Methylosarcina fibrata AML-C10: one gene and its partners. The protein of the gene in region 3 interacts with the protein of the main gene of each other region in a pairwise test. Links are inferred from orthologs where the notes say so. Each region holds a gene or a part of one and is shown on either strand. Other genes may lie near its edges. The genes, in order: ftsZ, A3OW_RS0115090 and A3OW_RS0105885.

Evidence for each region.
Region 1: the proteins of A3OW_RS0105885 (region 3) and ftsZ interact in binary tests that used the Escherichia coli proteins (3 or more experiments, as listed by UniProt). The link is inferred for Methylosarcina fibrata AML-C10 from one-to-one orthologs.
Region 2: the proteins of A3OW_RS0105885 (region 3) and A3OW_RS0115090 interact in binary tests that used the Escherichia coli proteins (3 or more experiments, as listed by UniProt). The link is inferred for Methylosarcina fibrata AML-C10 from one-to-one orthologs.

Annotation. Positions count from the first base shown.
Region 1 is NZ_KB889965.1:3,800,282-3,806,323, reverse strand. The notes cover bases 1,473-4,310. They hold ftsZ (cell division protein FtsZ), read right to left. Parts: upstream 3,550-4,310; coding sequence 2,395-3,549; downstream 1,473-2,394. Other genes in these bases: ftsA (cell division protein FtsA), read right to left, coding at 3,575-4,310; lpxC (UDP-3-O-acyl-N-acetylglucosamine deacetylase), read right to left, coding at 1,473-2,181. Outside these bases: A3OW_RS25410 (TonB-dependent receptor plug domain-containing protein), read left to right, coding at 1-479; A3OW_RS0117765 (DciA family protein), read left to right, coding at 660-1,094; more of lpxC, read right to left, coding at 1,258-1,472; more of ftsA, read right to left, coding at 4,311-4,801; A3OW_RS0117745 (cell division protein FtsQ/DivIB), read right to left, coding at 4,779-5,576; A3OW_RS0117740 (D-alanine--D-alanine ligase), read right to left, coding at 5,678-6,042. UniProt on the Escherichia coli protein: Essential cell division protein that forms a contractile ring structure (Z ring) at the future cell division site. The regulation of the ring assembly controls the timing and the location of cell division.
Region 2 is NZ_KB889965.1:3,215,307-3,221,464, reverse strand. Bases 1,439-4,392 are described here. They hold A3OW_RS0115090 (DEAD/DEAH box helicase), read left to right. Parts: upstream 1,439-2,226; coding sequence 2,227-3,558; downstream 3,559-4,392. Other genes in these bases: gloB (hydroxyacylglutathione hydrolase), read left to right, coding at 4,075-4,392; A3OW_RS0115085 (DUF2905 domain-containing protein), read right to left, coding at 3,617-3,832; A3OW_RS0115100 (rhomboid family intramembrane serine protease), read right to left, coding at 1,439-2,028. In the rest of the region: A3OW_RS0115110 (DUF5765 domain-containing protein), read right to left, coding at 1-640; A3OW_RS0115105 (hypothetical protein), read right to left, coding at 885-1,211; more of A3OW_RS0115100, read right to left, coding at 1,345-1,438; more of gloB, read left to right, coding at 4,393-4,839; A3OW_RS0115075 (STAS domain-containing protein), read right to left, coding at 5,051-5,314; A3OW_RS0115070 (sigma-54-dependent Fis family transcriptional regulator), read right to left, coding at 5,496-6,158. UniProt on the Escherichia coli protein: DEAD-box RNA helicase involved in the assembly of the 50S ribosomal subunit at low temperature. Exhibits RNA-stimulated ATP hydrolysis and RNA unwinding activity. Acts before DeaD.
Region 3 is NZ_KB889965.1:1,212,534-1,216,800, forward strand. What follows is about bases 1,393-4,267. They hold A3OW_RS0105885 (bifunctional tRNA (adenosine(37)-C2)-methyltransferase TrmG/ribosomal RNA large subunit methyltransferase RlmN), read right to left. Parts: upstream 3,449-4,267; coding sequence 2,336-3,448; downstream 1,393-2,335. Other genes in these bases: hisS (histidine--tRNA ligase), read right to left, coding at 1,393-1,572; pilW (type IV pilus biogenesis/stability protein PilW), read right to left, coding at 1,588-2,346; ndk (nucleoside-diphosphate kinase), read right to left, coding at 3,423-3,854; secF (protein translocase subunit SecF), read right to left, coding at 3,959-4,267. Also shown: A3OW_RS0105870 (YfgM family protein), read right to left, coding at 1-248; more of hisS, read right to left, coding at 277-1,392.

The DNA of each region.
Region 1 (6,042 bases), 2.6 Mb from region 3 along the record:
ATTTAGTCAACGATCCGAAGGACAATTTGCTGGTCTATACCAATTACGGCGATATCGACATGGACGGCTTTGAATTCGAGGGGGATTATCTGTGGGACAGCGGCGTGCGTTTGCGCGGCAGCTATACCTTTACCTACGCGATGGACGATTTGCAGGGCTGCTGGCTGAGCAACTCGCCGCGTCATCTCGGCAAATTGAATTTATCGATGCCGGTCTGGCTGGATAAAATCAGACTCGGCGTCGAATGGCAATATGTCGGGGAACGTAAAACAAAAAGCGAATTACGCGCTTCGGATTATCAGGTCACCAATTTAACGATGACCGCCGCCCGGCTGGCGCCCGGCTTCGAGCTGTCGGCTTCTCTCTACAATCTGTTCGACAGCCGTTACGAGCATCCCGCCGGCGATGAAACGCGGATCAATACCGTCCCGCAGGACGGCCGCAATTTCCGGTTGTGGTTCACCTACCGCTTTCAATAGCTTTTACAGAGGCGTTTTCCTGCCGCAGAGAGGCCAATGAAATCGTTCTTGTCAAAAATGGCTGGATCTTGCCGCCTATCGTACGCCGTTCTTTCATAATCCTGGGATAAGGCGCTCAAATTTCCTTGCCAAACCCATCGCCCCATAGGATGATGTGATTTTTGATTTGGCCTGTTCCCGATGCCTTTCCAAACCGCAGCGTCCTTTCCCAATCGGCTGCTCGCGCAATATTCGAGCCAGTTGGAGCAACAACAACGCATGCTCGACCGAATCCGCGGGGTATTGCCGCCTCCCTTGTCCCGGCATGTTTTTCATTGTGTAAAAAATGACAAAAAATTGCTGATTTATACCGATTCGGCGGCATGGGCTTCCCAGATCCGATTCTATAACAATGACTTATTGACGGCCATTGCCTCGACGGATGAACCTGCGGCAGAAAGTTTGCAGATTCGCATTCTTGCGGACCGGTTCGACCCTGAAAAAAAGAGCATTGAAAAACCGCATGTTCCATCGCCGGAAAACATCCTGTTAATCCGAAACCACAGCGAAAATATTGCCGACGAGGAATTGAAACGGGCGCTGCAAAAATTAAGCGCGACCCTGGCCAGGCTGTAAAGCCCCGCTGTCTCCCTGGATACCCGCCGCCCGATACACGAATTTTGGGCGCGCTTTTTGACAGGCAGAACGCTGAGGTGTATGACAGGAAACCCGAAGGTGAAAGGAAAGAGGTGAATCCCCAGCCCCGCTGACTCCGTGCCGGGGAAAATCGAACCGGATCTTAGGCCGCCGGCCGCGGCGACACGGCTGAACGCATAAACGAAATGGGCGCCTCTTCTTCATTGGAAAAAGTAATCATTTCCCAGGCGTCCCTTTCGTTCAACAAGGTCCGGAGAAGTTGATTGTTCAGGCCATGCCCCGATTTATAGCCGGTGAACTCGCCGATCAGACTGTGCCCCAGAAGGTATAAGTCTCCGATTGCATCAAGAATCTTGTGCTTGACGAATTCGTCGGCATAGCGCAGGCCGTCTTCATTCAGAATCTTGTCTTCATCGACAACAATGGCGTTGTCCAGGCTCCCGCCCAGAGCCAGGTTGTTTTGCCGCAGCATGTCGATATCCTTCATAAAACCGAAAGTCCGTGCCCGGCTGACTTCCTTCACGAACGTGGTGGAAGAAAAATCCATGGTGGCGGTTTTGACGTGTTTTTTGAAAGCCGGATGTTCGAAATCGATCGTGAAGGTGACTTTGAATCCGTCGAACGGATCGAAAGCCGCCCATTTGTCTCCGTCTTCCACCCGAATACTGCGCTTGATGCGAATGTATTCCTTCGGGCAGTCCTGTTCTTCGACCCCGGCCGATTGCAGTAAAAACACGAAAGGCCCGGCGCTGCCGTCCATAATGGGAACTTCGGCCGCGCTGACGTCGATAATCGCATTGTCGATGCCGAGACCGGCAAAAGCCGAAAGCAGGTGTTCGATCGTGGAGATTTTGACGTTGCCCGAAACCAGCGTGGTTGAGAGCACCGTTTCGCCGACGTTGACAGGAGAAGCTTGAATGGTGACCGGTTCGGGCAAATCCACCCGGCGGAAACGAATGCCGGTGTTGGGTTCGGCAGGACGTAACGTTAAATACACTTTCTCGCCGGTATGCAGGCCTACGCCTGTGGCTCTGATGGTATTTTTTAAAGTTCGTTGTTTGATCATAACTATAAAAGGTCAGGGATAGGGAGCTAGAGATTGAATTTTATCATGATCCGCCCCGTAAGAGGTAAAGGGACGGGACTTCCCGACCGTCTACTTTATTCAACGATACCCCGCAGGAGGCCAATCCTGCAGGGTATCCGTCAAAAATAGGCGTTGAAAAGAAACCGGATCTACTGTTCGTTCATCTCCTTGGTTTTTTCATCGTTTGCCCGATCAGTCGGCCTGACGCCTCAAGAAAGCTGGAATATCCAGATAATCCAGGTTGTCGTCGTTTTTAGGCGGAACGCCGAAACGGGTTTCCCTGCTTTCCGATTTGTTCCGGATGATGGTCGGTTTATCGAACTCGCTGTAACTGACTTCGCCGGCCGAGGCTTTCTGCACCAGTTTTACCGGAGCTTTCTGCATCTGACGAGGCAAGCCCATGCCGGTTGCGACTACGGTCACCTTGATTTCATCGCCCAAAGCCGGATCGATGGCCGTACCGATTTTGATGATCGCATCTTCCGAGGCAAATTCATGGACGATGCTGCCCACTTCGTCAAACTCGGCAATGCCCATGTCCGAGGCGGTAATGTTCACCAGAATGCCTTTGGCACCCTGCAGGTTGATGTCTTCCAGCAGAGGGCAGGCGATGGCTTTTTCGGCCGCTTCCCGGGCGCGCTGATCGCCGGATGCGGAGCCCGTACCCATAATGGCCGCTCCCATTCCGGTCATCACGGTCTTGACGTCGGCAAAATCGACGTTGATCATGCCGGGATGCACGATCAACTGAGTAATGCCCTGTACGGCGTCCAGCAAAATATCGTTAGCCGCCTTGAACGCGTTGACCAGCGACACGTTATTGCCCAGAACCGGCAATAATTTCTGGTTGGGTATCGTAATCAACGAATCCACGTATCTCTCAAGCTCCGCAATGCCCTGTTCGGCGATCGCCTGCTTCTTTTTGCCTTCGAACAGAAACGGTTTGGTCACGACCGCCACCGTCAGAATACCCATTTCGCGTGCAATGCCGGCAATCACCGGAATGGCTCCGGTACCCGTTCCACCGCCCATGCCGGCGGTTAAGAACACCATGTCCGCGCCTTGCAGCACTTCCTTGATGCGCTCGCGGTTTTCTTCTGCCGCCTGTTTTCCTATTTCCGGATTCGTGCCTGCTCCCAAACCTTTGGTAAGTTCGACTCCCAACTGAATAATCGTACTTACGTTCAACTTTCTTAATGCCTGAGCGTCGGTGTTGGCACAGATGAACTCAACACCTTCTATATGACTGCCCACCATGTGGCTGACTGCATTGCCGCCGCCACCCCCGACACCGATTACCTTGATAACCGCTGTTTCGCTACACATATCCATCAATTCGTATTTCATTGCCGCTGCCCCTTAAAAAACTAAATCAAAAATTACCTTGAAACCAATTTCTTATCTTTGAAAGCCATCCACCGCTTTCAAAATCTACACTTTTTCCTAAAACTTGATGCTCCTTTCCGTACATTAACAAACCTACTCCTGTGGCATGGATCGGATTCTTTACGACCTCCGCCAGCCCAGTGACATTCTGTGGCACTCCCATTCGTACCGGCATATGGAAAATCTCCTCGGCCAGTTCGATCAATCCCATCACTTTTGCACTGCCTCCGGTCAATACGATACCGGCGGCAATCAATTCTTCATAACCGCTGCGCCTGAGCTCGGACTGCACCAGCAACATCAGTTCTTCATACCGCGGCTCGATGATTTCGGCCAGATTCTGAGTGGAAATCTTTCGCGGCGCCCGATCGCCGATGCTCGGCACTTCAATGGCTCCTTCAACGCTGGCCAGTTGAGTGAGAGCACAGGCGTATTTTCTTTTGATTTCTTCCGCATTGACCGTCGGCGTACGCAAGGCGACGGCTATGTCGTTCGTTACCTGATCCCCGGCGATCGGAATGACGGCGGTATGCTTGATGGCGCCATCGACGAAAATGGCGATGTCCGTGGTCCCGCCGCCGATGTCGATCAGACAGACGCCCAGTTCCTTTTCGTCTTCGGTCAGTACCGCGGTACAGGAGGCCAGTTGCTCCAGAACGATGTCATCGACTTCCAATCCGCATCGGCGGATGCATTTGATGATGTTCTGCTGCGCGCTGACGCTGCTGGTCACCATATGAACCTTGGCTTCGAGACGAATGCCCGACATGCCGACCGGCTCTTTAATGCCTTCCTGAAGATCGATCACGAACTCCTGGGGCAAAATGTGCAATATCTTCTGATCCGCCGGAATCGCCACCGCTCGGGCCGAATCGATGACCCGGTCGATGTCGTACTGAGTCACCTCCTTGTCCTTGATCGCGACAATACCGTGAGAGTTCAGGCTGCGGATATGACTGCCGGCAATGCCGGCGAACACCGATTTAATCTGACAGCCCGCCATCAATTCGGCTTCTTCGATGGCCCTTTGAATGGAAGTGACCGTCGACTCCAGATTGACCACGACGCCTTTCTTTAATCCTCGGGACGGAGCCGAACCGATGCCGATAACCTCAATGTGACCTTCACTGGTAAGCTCACCCACAATAGCGGCAACCTTGGTAGTGCCGATGTCCAACCCGACTATTAAATTACGTTCTGTTTTTTTTGCCATTTTGTTTACTCTTTGTCGCTGTTTCCGGTTGCCTGTCTGTCGTTTGCTGCGGGTTTGCCATCTTTTCCCAATCCACCTTTTCGCTTCCAGGCCTCCATGAAACCGCATATCCGTTCGGGTATCTCAAATCAACCACCGACATCGCCTTGACTCTGTCTTCGCCCAGAAGGGCCAGGGTTCTTAAAAACCGTTGTAATTTCATCAGTTGATCCGTCCTTCCCAACAATATTTCCATTCCGGTCGCCAACCTGATTTTCCATGACCATCGGTTGTTGATATCGAACTCCACCATTTCCATGGACTGGTCCGCCAATGCCGTTTTCACTCCTTTCATGATTTCCAGCGCTTTGATTTGCTGCTTTTCCGGACCGTTCAGCAAGGTCAGCGATTGAAACTGATCTACGTTGTCGGGGGTGAAAATCACGCCTTGTTCATTTATCAAACTGTTCTCTCCCCAACGCGCGTAAGGTTTTTTTTCCTTGATCCGGATATCGATCGCATCGGGCCACACCCTCTTGACCGAAACCGTATCCACCCACGGCAGTTGGCCTACTGCATTGTGTATGGCCTGCATATCGGCGGTCAGTATTCCGGTTTTGACCAACGGCAGCAGAATCCTTTTTATTTCGTCTTTACTGATATGCTGAAATACACCTTCGGTTCTTACATATTTGATCGGAATCGCTTCGTTTCCGTATTTCTTGAGTTTATAACCGTAAATCCATATCACGCCTGCCAGCAACAACAGAGTTGCCACTATTTTCACTGCCTGCATCAATCCATTCCCAAGACCGATTCGGCAACCGGCATCCGCGGGCGAATGCAATGACTCATAAGAACTGCTAAACAAATCATTCCCAATTCAATAGTTCCGGCTCAATCCCGGATCAGGCTGGTTTCGAGTATGCGCCAGGCCAGATCGTCAAAATCTATCCCGGCCTGCTTCGCGGCCATCGGCACCAGGCTGTGATCGGTCATGCCCGGAACGGTGTTGATTTCAATCAGTTGGGATTGACCCGACTGATCGATAAACACGTCCACTCGCGCCCAACCTTTGACGCCGACAACCTTACCGGCGGTTTCCGCCAGTTTTTTCAATTGTTCCTCCCGATCCGGGTCGAGTCCGCAAGGGCAATGGTATTGCGTGGTCGTTGCCGCGTATTTGGCATCGTAATCGTAAAACTCGTTCGGGGTTTCCAGGCGAATGGGCGGCAAGGACTCGCCGTTCAGGATCGCCACGG
Region 2 (6,158 bases), 2.0 Mb from region 3 along the record:
GAATCGAATAAAAACAGTAGATCGCGGCCGCTTCACCGGTGCTGACGCCGAACAGCCATTGCGGCATGAACAGCGTCAGAAGCGCCATCACGCAGTGGTAGCTGGCGATTTTCCAGTTGTTTTTCCAGACGAAGCCGCTGAACGCCAAACCGAACAGGGAGCCCCAGGTAACCGCCAGGCCGAAGGCGCTGGGGATGGAGTAGCCGATATGGTATTTGCCCATGAACAGGCAGGCGATCATGTTGCCGATGAAGTTCGGTTGAATTGAGCCCAATTGCCATTCTTTCGGCAGAAAGGTAAAAATCAGGAAAGGTCCGCTCAGCGCCAAACCGAGTTGAAAGGCGCGTTTCAGCGCGGTCGGGTCGGAGGAGTAGGTCGCCAGCGCCGGCATGATCGCGAGCGCCTGAAGGCTGATATGGTAAGTCGACAGCTCGCTGAGAAACAGATTGGTGCCGTAACCGCACTCGTTGGCGACGGGGTAGGCGAAATACTGGATGAGTTCCATCAGCGAAAAATGGAAGATCGCATAAGCTCGCGCCGTTCTGACCCAAAACGCTTCCTCTTTGTCGAGAAAAGTGATTCCCGAGGCGGCAAAGCCGATAATGCCCAGCCCCAGCGACATGTTTGCACTAAAACACATAGCTAATCCTATAATTTTGAACGATGATCGACAGAAGACGCCGGCCTTGCAGCCGGCAGACAGTTATTCTAATTGTTGTTTCAGATTCTGGAGAAACAATGGCCGTTCAAGAGCGGCTGTTCCTATTTCAATCGTTAAAAAAGGCGTGAGGAAAATTCGGCACGCCTTTAATAAAATCGCGGTGTCGCCGGGAAAGCCGAATCGGAAAGAAGGCGGCTTCGGCAGGAGATTCGGAATGACTGGATCAGGCTTTTACCGCGTTAACAATTTCATTGAAAGCTTCGACTTTGGCCTTGCCGATTTTAGCCAGGTCGATGCCGGTGTCGACGATCATTTTGCAAAGTCCGGGAGTCTTGTAGACGATCATGCCCAGATAGCCGATCACCGGAACGGCGATGACGGCGCCGATGAAACCGTGCAGGCCCACCAGACCCATCAATTTGATCAGCAGGGCTACGGCATCCAGAGGCAATAACACCATCGCTCCGAAATAAGTGATGACGACGAATGTGAATACCACAAAAACGACAAACTGAAGCAGTCTGACCAACGCGACGTTAACTTTTTTCATATACCTTTCAATTTCCTGAGAGAATTTCAAGTCCCGTTTAAACAAAGAAAGACGTTCGGCCGCAGGGTAATGGCCGATAAGTCCCGAATTTTATTGGGGCAATTATATCGAAAGCCGGCCGATTGATCCATCTTTATTCCTCGGCTTGTGGTTTGATGAAATAACGGTAGAGCAGAATGCCGGCTATGAAACCGCCCAGATGCGCCCACCAGGCGACGTCGACCGAGACTCCCTTGAACACCACCGACGTGGTGGCGTTGTGCAACTGGATGATGACCCATATGCCCAAAAAGGCAATGGCCGGCACGTTGAAGATGAACGGAATGAAGGGGATCGGCAGCAGGATCACCCGGGCCATGGGGTAAAGAAAAAAATAGGCTCCCAGCACGCCGGCCAGGGCGCCGGACGCGCCCACGACCGGAATCTCCAGGGTCCGGTCGAAATACCACTGTAGATAAGTCGCGAACAGGCCGCACAGGATATAAAAAATCAGAAAACGAACCCGCCCCATGCGGTCTTCCACGTTATCGGCGAAAATCCACAAAAACCACATGTTGGTGATCAGGTGCAGCCAGTTGCCGTGCAAAAACAGGTTGGTCAGGAAGGAGAGATAGCCGTCGAACGGCAAACCCTGCGCCAGGGCCCAATCCGGATTGGAATAACGCAGCGGCACCATGCCGTACAAATGGATGAGCCGGTAGCTCACCTCGTAGGGTAGCCATTGCATGACGATGAAAATGACCGTGCAAACCACGATCAAAGACCAAGTGACGACAGGTCGGGAATGGCAGGGAGCGGTATCTCGAATCGGTATCATGGTTCCTTCTTGGTTACCCGGTTGCAGTGAGGCGCGCCGGAAATCGATCCGAATCCGGCCGATGCTCGTCGACTTAGCTTAACATCATAAATTTAAATGGCAATTCATGCATCTGTAAATCGTTTTTACCGGGCCCGGCCTTCGGGAATTGGGATACAATAACGCGCTTTACCCCGTTTTCTCCAATTTTAATCATACATGCAAACCGAAACCTTCGACCGGCCGCTTTCGTTTTCCGCGCTGTCTTTGCATCCGTCCTTGTTGAAGGCGCTTGATGAAGCCGGAATGGCTTCTCCCACGCCCGTGCAGCAACAGGCCGTTCCGCCGGCCCTGGTCCATAAGGATCTTTGCGTCAGCGCCGCCACCGGCAGCGGCAAAACCGCCGCCTTTCTGCTGCCCGTGCTGCACCGTGCGTTGGCCGAGGCCGCCGGGAAGGCCGGCCCTTTCGCGCTCATTCTGGCGCCCACCCGCGAACTGTCCCGCCAGATTTACGATCAATGCCGGCAATTGTCGGCATGGACCGGGCTCCGGACAGAACTGGTCACGGGGGGCGATGATTTCAAAAGCCAGCAGAAACGGCTTCGGCAAAAGCCGGACCTGATCATTGCGACTCCGGGACGCCTGCTGGAGCTGGCGAGCCAGGACACGCCCGACCTAAGCCGCCTGCGCATGCTGGTATTGGACGAGGCCGACCGCATGCTCGACATGGGTTTTAGCGACGAGGTGCTGGCCATCGTCGGCCGCTGCAATCCCGAAAGGCAAACCCTGCTGTTTTCGGCTACGCTCAATCACCGGGGCGTCAAGGGGATCGCCGACCGGATTTTGCAGGCTCCAGAGATCGTCGCCGTCAACACCCTGCACGAGGCGCACGCCCATATCGAGCAGCAGATCGTGCTCGCCGACGATCCGGTGCACAAACAAAAACTGCTGGCCTGGCTGTTGCTGAACGAGCCTTACGATAAAGCGCTGGTCTTCGCCAACAGCCGCCTTCAGGCCGAACGGCTGCAGGGGCCGTTGCGGGGGCAAAAGCTGCGCGTCGGCGTTCTTCACGGCGAAATGGAGCAAAAAGACCGCAACCGGGTCATGACCCTTTTGCGCGAGGGCGCGATTTCCGTTTTGCTGGCTACCGACCTGGCCGCACGCGGTCTGGACGTCGCGGGCATCGATTTGATCGTCAACTTCGACGTGCCGAGAAATGCGGTCGATTATACGCACCGCATCGGCCGTACGGGGCGCGCCGACGAAACCGGCCGCGCGATCACGCTGGTCGGTCCGGGCGAATGGAATTTGATGGCGGCGATCGAGCGGTATTTAAAACAGCGTTGCCAGCGCCGGACCATCAAGGAACTGGAGGGCGCCTATCAGGGGCCGAAACGGGTAAAGGCTTCCGGAAAGGCGGCCGGCAGCAAAAAGCCGGCCGCCGTGAAAAAAGCTGTGGCCGAAAAAATCAAAAAAAGGCACAGGGATACGAAAAATATCGGAAAACGGCGGGCGCCCAGCCGCAAGACACCGGAGTCAGCGGCGGAATGACGGCCAATCCGGAGCACATGCCTTCATGCTCTTCGGCCTTGCCCAGCAAAATGCCCGCCTATTTCCGCAAAAACAAATTGATCAGAAGGCTCAGGACGATGCTGACGATCAGCATCGACACGAACGGAATGAATACCACGCTTTTTTCGTTGTCGATACGGATATCGCCCGGCAACCGGCCGAACCAGTTCAGAAGGCCCGGTGCATAAGTCAAAATCAGCCCGACGACGATCAAAACGAGGCCGATCGACGTCAGTAATTTGCCAATGGTCATAAGACACTCTCCTCTGTCCGGTTGATTACGTTTTAAATTGATTAGATCGGGGAATCAGGCGAATGACTGCATTTTATTTAAATTGCGCCCACGGCGTAACGAAAAAGACGCCTATCGATCGTTGCCGACAGCGTATTCCGGCTGGGTATATCGAAGAAGGGGTTCGGATAGCAACGAGATAAGATGGGCCGGAAACAACAATGTCCAATGCTTTGTTTTAATGCTTTTCAAGGGTGGCTGTCATGCTCGAAATCGTTTCGCTGCCGGTGTTGACCGACAACTACATCCATATCCTTCATGATCCGGCGTCTCTGGAAACCGCCGCGGTCGATCCGGCGCTGGCGCCGCCGGTGCTGGAGTTTCTGGAGCGCAAGGGATGGCGCCTGACCGCCATCTTCAATACGCATCACCACTGGGACCACGTCAACGGCAATCTGGAGCTCAAACAGCAGACCGGTTGCACGATCATCGGGGGATACGAAGACCGGGACCGGATTCCCGGCATCGACCGCGCCGTTCGGGAGGGCGATACCGTTTCGCTGGGCCGGCACCGGGCCGGCATCCTGTTCACGCCCGGCCACACCCGGGGGCACATCGTTTATCATTTTGCCGAAGACCGGCTGCTTTTTTGCGGCGACACCTTGTTCGCCATGGGCTGCGGCCGCCTGTTCGAAGGCACCGCCGAACAAATGTGGCATTCTTTACAGAAGTTGAAAGTCCTGCCCGGCGATACCCGGATCTATTGCACTCACGAATACACCCAGGCGAACGGACGCTTTGCGTTGACGGTGGAGCCCGAAAATCCCGCGCTGCAAAGACGGATGGAAGAGGTCGAACGGCTGCGGCGGCAAAACCGGCCGACCGTGCCGACCACCGTGGCGGAAGAGCTGGCGACCAATCCGTTTTTCCGGGAAGACAGCCCGGAATTGCAAAAACACGTCGGCATGAGCCGGCGGCCGCCGATGGACGTTTTTGCCGAAACCCGGCGGCTGAAGGACCGTTTTTGAGCGCTTGTCGGCAACAGGCAAGGATTCGGGCGATGCCGGTATCGTGGACGGTTCCAACTGTTAGGGGGCTGGGCCGTAGAAGACCTGCCCGGTTTCAAAACCGGGCAGGTCTTCCTTATCGTAGTGGTAGGGTACGCACCGCGTACCATTAGGAGCTTGATATTCAGTATGTCTTGATAAAGGTACGCGGTGCGTACCCTACCACTGCCATTCAAGGCTTCATGTTCAAGAGCTCCTGAACGAACGGAGAGACGGACTGCAGGACCACGCCCTGGTTCATCAGCCGGTGCAGCAGCCTGATGCCTCGGGTATCGACGAAGCTGACCGCGGCGACGTCGATGTACATGCAGCCGGGTATCGTACCTAGGCCGCTGACGGCGGTTTCCAGTTCCTTGACCCACGGACCCACCAAACGCCCCTCGACGACCAGCAGTCTTTCGGCCGACGCATTCTCTACGGAAGTAATTTTAAGCATGATTGTCTGGTTTCCTATCGTTCATAACATAACAATCGACAGGCGAAATGCATGCCAGGTGCCCCGGTTGAATAAAATTAAAGAACAATCGCTTGTTTTTTCGTCACCTTATCGGTTCCAACTCGTCTGTAAGGAGAGTCTTTCGGCAGCGCTTGTCCTCAATTATTGACGGCCTCTGCAACTATTGGCGGGATTCTCTGGCAATGTTCAGTTTTTTCATCCGATAGCGGAGCGTGCTGGGATTCAGGCCCAGTATCCTGGCGGCGCCTTTTTCGCCTTCGACGATCCAGCCGGTCTGTTCCAGCACGGCTTCGATGTGTTGTTTTTCGACCGCTTCCAGCCGGCCGTCTTCCGGCATGGACAGCGGAATTCCGGCGGCCGGAGCCGATCCGGGCAGCAGGCCCGAATCGATTTCGAGGATCGGGTCGTCGCAAAGAATGATGGCGCGTTCGACGACGTTTTCCAGTTCCCGGATATTGCCGGGCCAGTGGTAGGCGTGCAGGCGGCGCAGCGAGGCCTCGCCGATGCCTTCGACACGCTTGTCCAGCCGCCTGGAAAACTTGTTGATCAGATAGGACACCAGCAATGGAATGTCTTCGGTTCGCTCCCTTAACGGCGGGGTGAACACCGGAAAAACGTTGAGCCGGTAATAGAGATCGTCCCGGAAGGTTTTTTCCGCAACCGCCTGCAAGAGATTGCGGTTGGTGGCGGCGATGACGCGCACGTCGACCTTGATCGGCGCGTGGCCGCCGACGCGTTCGAATTCCCGCTCCTGAAGCACGCGCAGCAGCTTGACCTGGGTTTCCAGCGGAATTTCTCCGATTTCGTCGAGAAAAATGGTGCC
Region 3 (4,267 bases):
AACTCTTGCTGCAGACGCTGGCCGAGCTTTTCGGCCGACTCTTTTTTGTTTTCCGCAACGGCTTTCAGGTACTGGGTGTAAAGATTCGAGGCCTGTTCGGCTTTTTCCTGCCGGTGAGTCTGCCAAAAGTTCCAGCCCACGATCAGAGCGATGCCCAACGCCACTCCGATAATCGATGCCGGACCGTTCTCTTTCCACCATCTTTTCAATGCTTCAAGCTGTTCTTCTTCTGTATCGTAAATAGCCACTGTTGTCCTCGATTGAATGTGTGAACGGTTAACTGGATTTTCCGAAACGGCCGGTTAAAAAGGCAATCGCTTCATCTCGGGATAACGTTTGCTGGAGACCGGTCGAGTCGTTTTCCCCGCGTAAGGATTTAAGCCCGACCTTGCCTTCCGCAACCTCATCCTCTCCCAGAATGACGGCGAATTCGGCGCCCGACTTGTCGGCTTTTTTAAACTGGCTTTTGAAATTGCCGCCGCCGCAATGAAGCTGAAGTTTTAACGAAGGAATTTCATTCCTGAACGTTTCGGCCAACCGCAATCCTTCCCGCTCGGCTTTTTCGCCGACCCGAATCAGGTAAACGTCCACGTCCCCGGCTACCGAAATCTGATCGAGCGTTTCCATCAGCGCCAGCAAACGTTCCATGCCCATCGCAAACCCCACCGCATGACTGGCTCTTCCGCCCAATTGTTCGATCAGGCCGTCGTAGCGGCCGCCGGCGCATACGGTGCCCTGGGAACCCAGTTCGTCGGTCACCCATTCGAAAACGGTCTTGCCGTAATAATCCAGTCCGCGGACCAGGCGGTAATTGATTTCGTACTCGATGCCCAGATCGTCGAGAATCGACCGCAAGGCGTCAAAATGACCCAGGCTGTCCTCTCCCAGATAATCCATCAAGACCGGAGCGGCCTCCACCACGGCCTTCATTGCCGGGTTTTTGGTGTCGAGGATCCGCAACGGATTGGCGTCCAGACGGCGCAGGCTGTCGACGTCCAGTTGTTCCAGGTGCCGGCGGAAATAATCCACCAGGCTGTCCCGGTACACGGCCCTTTCCTGCAAAGTGCCCAGCGAATTCAGTTGCAATTTGACTTTGCTCCGCACGCCGAGCCGGTTCCACAGCCGATGCATGATTAAAATCAGTTCCGCATCGATATCGGGGCCGGCCAGACCGTAAGTTTCAACGCCCAGTTGATAGAACTGCCGGTAGCGCCCTTTTTGCGGACGTTCGTGGCGATACATCGGGCCGTAATACCATAATCTTTGCACTTGATTATGGATCAGTCCGTGTTCGAGACAGGCCCTAAGGCAGCCTGCGGTGCCTTCGGGGCGCAGGGTCAACGAATCGCCGTTGCGGTCGTCGAAGGTATACATTTCCTTTTCAACGATGTCGGTGACTTCACCGATCGAACGTTTGAAAAGTTCGGTTTTTTCCACGATCGGCAGACGAATCTCGCGATACCCATAGCCTGCGAGCACTTCCCGGATGATTTGCTCGGCATGCTGCCAAAGCGGCGTCTGGTCTGGAAGCACGTCGTGCATTCCTCGGATTGCTTGTATATTGTTTGCCATGCGTTGGACGGGCGGTTACTCGGAAATGGACCGGATCTTGTTTGCTTCGTTCGAAAGGGGAAATTTTTCCAGTAACAGGTTTCGATATTCTTTCGCCCGGTCGGTATTGCCCAGGGCGCGCTCCGTTTGAAAAGCGACGAACAAGGTTTCCGGCGTATGGGAGGCAACGCTCAAATAGCGTTCCAGGAAGCCTTTGGCGGCCCACAGATCGCCTTTTTGATAACTGATCTTTTGCATGCCCGCCAGAGCCGGCGCATAGGCTTTGCTCGACTCCAGGGCCTGCCGCAAATACGGTTCGGCCTTTGCTCTGTCGCCTTTGTTCAAGAGGCAGCGGCCGGCATTGGTCAGGGCAATCCACGGCCGTTCGTTTAACGGATCGGAACCCGCCTGGGCCAACAGGGCCAAGCCTTTGTCGGTCTCGCCGCGGTCGCATAAAAAGCGGCCGAAGTTATTCTGCACTCTGACGTCGTCCGGATTCAAGTTCAGCGCAGTTTCGTATTCGTTTTCGGCGTCGTCGTACTGCTTCATTTTTTCATACAAGAACGCCAGGGAATTGTGCGCCTCGGCATTGCCCGAATCGTAGTCGACCGCCTTTTCCAGATTCTCTTTCGCAATATCCAGCTTGTTCAGATTCATGTAGCGTACGCCCAACTGCAAGTAGGTATCCGCCTTTTCCTTTTTTTTGGCGCCGGTTTCGCCCAATGAAGCGCAAGCGGTCAGCACGGCAATCATCAGCGCCGGAAGTATGAATCGAGGAAATAGATCAGGCCGCACTGTCGAACCCCATTGCTTTCAGTTTAAGATGCCGACGGCTTTTATCGTCGACCTTGCCGACCAGTTGCCCGCAGGCCGCATCGATGTCGTCGCCCCTGGTCTTTCTGACCGTGGTGACGATCCCCGCCTCGTTCAATAAGGTTTTGAAGCGGTGAATCGTATGATTGCTCGAACACCGGTAGGGCGAGCCCGGAAACGGATTGAACGGTATCAGATTCAGCTTGGACGGCACCGTTTTCAATAATTTGATCAGGCCGCGGGCGTCTTCCATCGAATCGTTGACGCCGTCGAGCATGACGTATTCGAAAGTGATCGTGCGCCTCGGAGCCAGTTTGGCGTTGTCCCGGCAGGCCTCCATTAATTCCTTCAACGGATATTTTTTATTGATCGGCACCAGTTGATCCCGAAGTTCGTCGGTCACCGCATGCAGCGACACCGCCAGACTGACGTCGCAAACCTGAGTCAACCGGTACATGGCCGGCACCACGCCCGAGGTGCTGATGGTCACCCGGCGCTTGGACAGGCCGAACGCGAAATCGTCCATCATCAGATGCATCGCCGCGACGACGTTGTCGAAATTGAGCAGCGGCTCGCCCATGCCCATCATGACCACATTGGTGATCTTTTTATCCGGGCCGAGGCGTCTTTGCGCCACCAGCAACTGGCCGATGATTTCCGAGGTGCCGAGATTGCGGTTGAAGCCCTGTTGTGCGGTCGAGCAAAACGAGCAGGCCAGCGCGCAGCCGATCTGCGAGGACACGCACAGCGTGCCCCGCCCTTCTTCGGGAATGAACACCGTTTCGACGCGGTTGCCGCAGTGGGTCTGCATCGCCCATTTCCGGGTGCCGTCGGAAGCGATTTGCTCGACGACGACTTCCGGGGTGGCGATGTGGCCATGCTCGGCCAGATAGGAGCGCAGCGGTTTGCTCAGGTTGGTCATCCGGTCGAAATCGTCGACGCCTTCCTGATAGATCCACTTCATCAACTGAGTCGCCCGAAACGGCTTTTCCCCCAGAACGGCAAAAAAAGCCTCCAGGCCCTTTCTGTCGAAGTCGAGCAGGTTGACGGATTGAGTTTTATCGGGTGCGGGGGCAGAGTTCATTATCCGAGAAAAAGAAAGCGATTTCTTCTTTGGCCGTTTCCGCCGCATCCGAGCCGTGCACGGCGTTTTCGTCGATGCTGTTGGCGAAATCGGCGCGGATGGTGCCGGGCGCTGCATCCTTCGGGTTGGTGGCGCCCATGATGTCGCGATTTTTCAGAATCGCATTTTCGCCTTCCAAAACCTGCATCATCACCGGACCCGAAATCATGAAGGAAACCAGATCCCTGAAGAAAGGACGCTCTTTGTGCACCGCATAAAATCCTTCAGCCTGAGCCTGGGTCAGATGAACCATTTTCGCGGCGACGATTTTCAGGCCGTTCTTCTCGAAACGGCTGTAAATTTCGCCGATCACGTTCCTGGCTACGGCATCCGGTTTAATGATTGAGAAAGTGCGTTCTATCGCCATTGCTTTTGAAACTCCAGATTATAAATTAAGTTAATCGGCCATTATATCCGATCTGTCCCCTATTTCGAAGACAGCAAACGATATTGTCTCGAAGAAGCGGTTGATTAAGGACGATTGTCGATCTCCGCACCCTCTTTGACCGGTGCCATCAGATCTTTCCTCGACACACCCAGCCACAGCAAGATAGGACTTGCAACGAGAACGGACGAGTAAATGCCGAATATGATGCCTATGGTCAGTGCCAACGCAAAATTATGCAGCGCTTCGCCACCGAAAAAAAACATCGCCAACACCATCAGTTGCGTCATCAAGTGCGTAATCACCGTGCGCGACATCGTTGTCGTGATGGCGTTATCGATCATGTCGGGAACGCTCGCATTGCGCATCTTATGGAAATTTTCCCGTACCCGGTC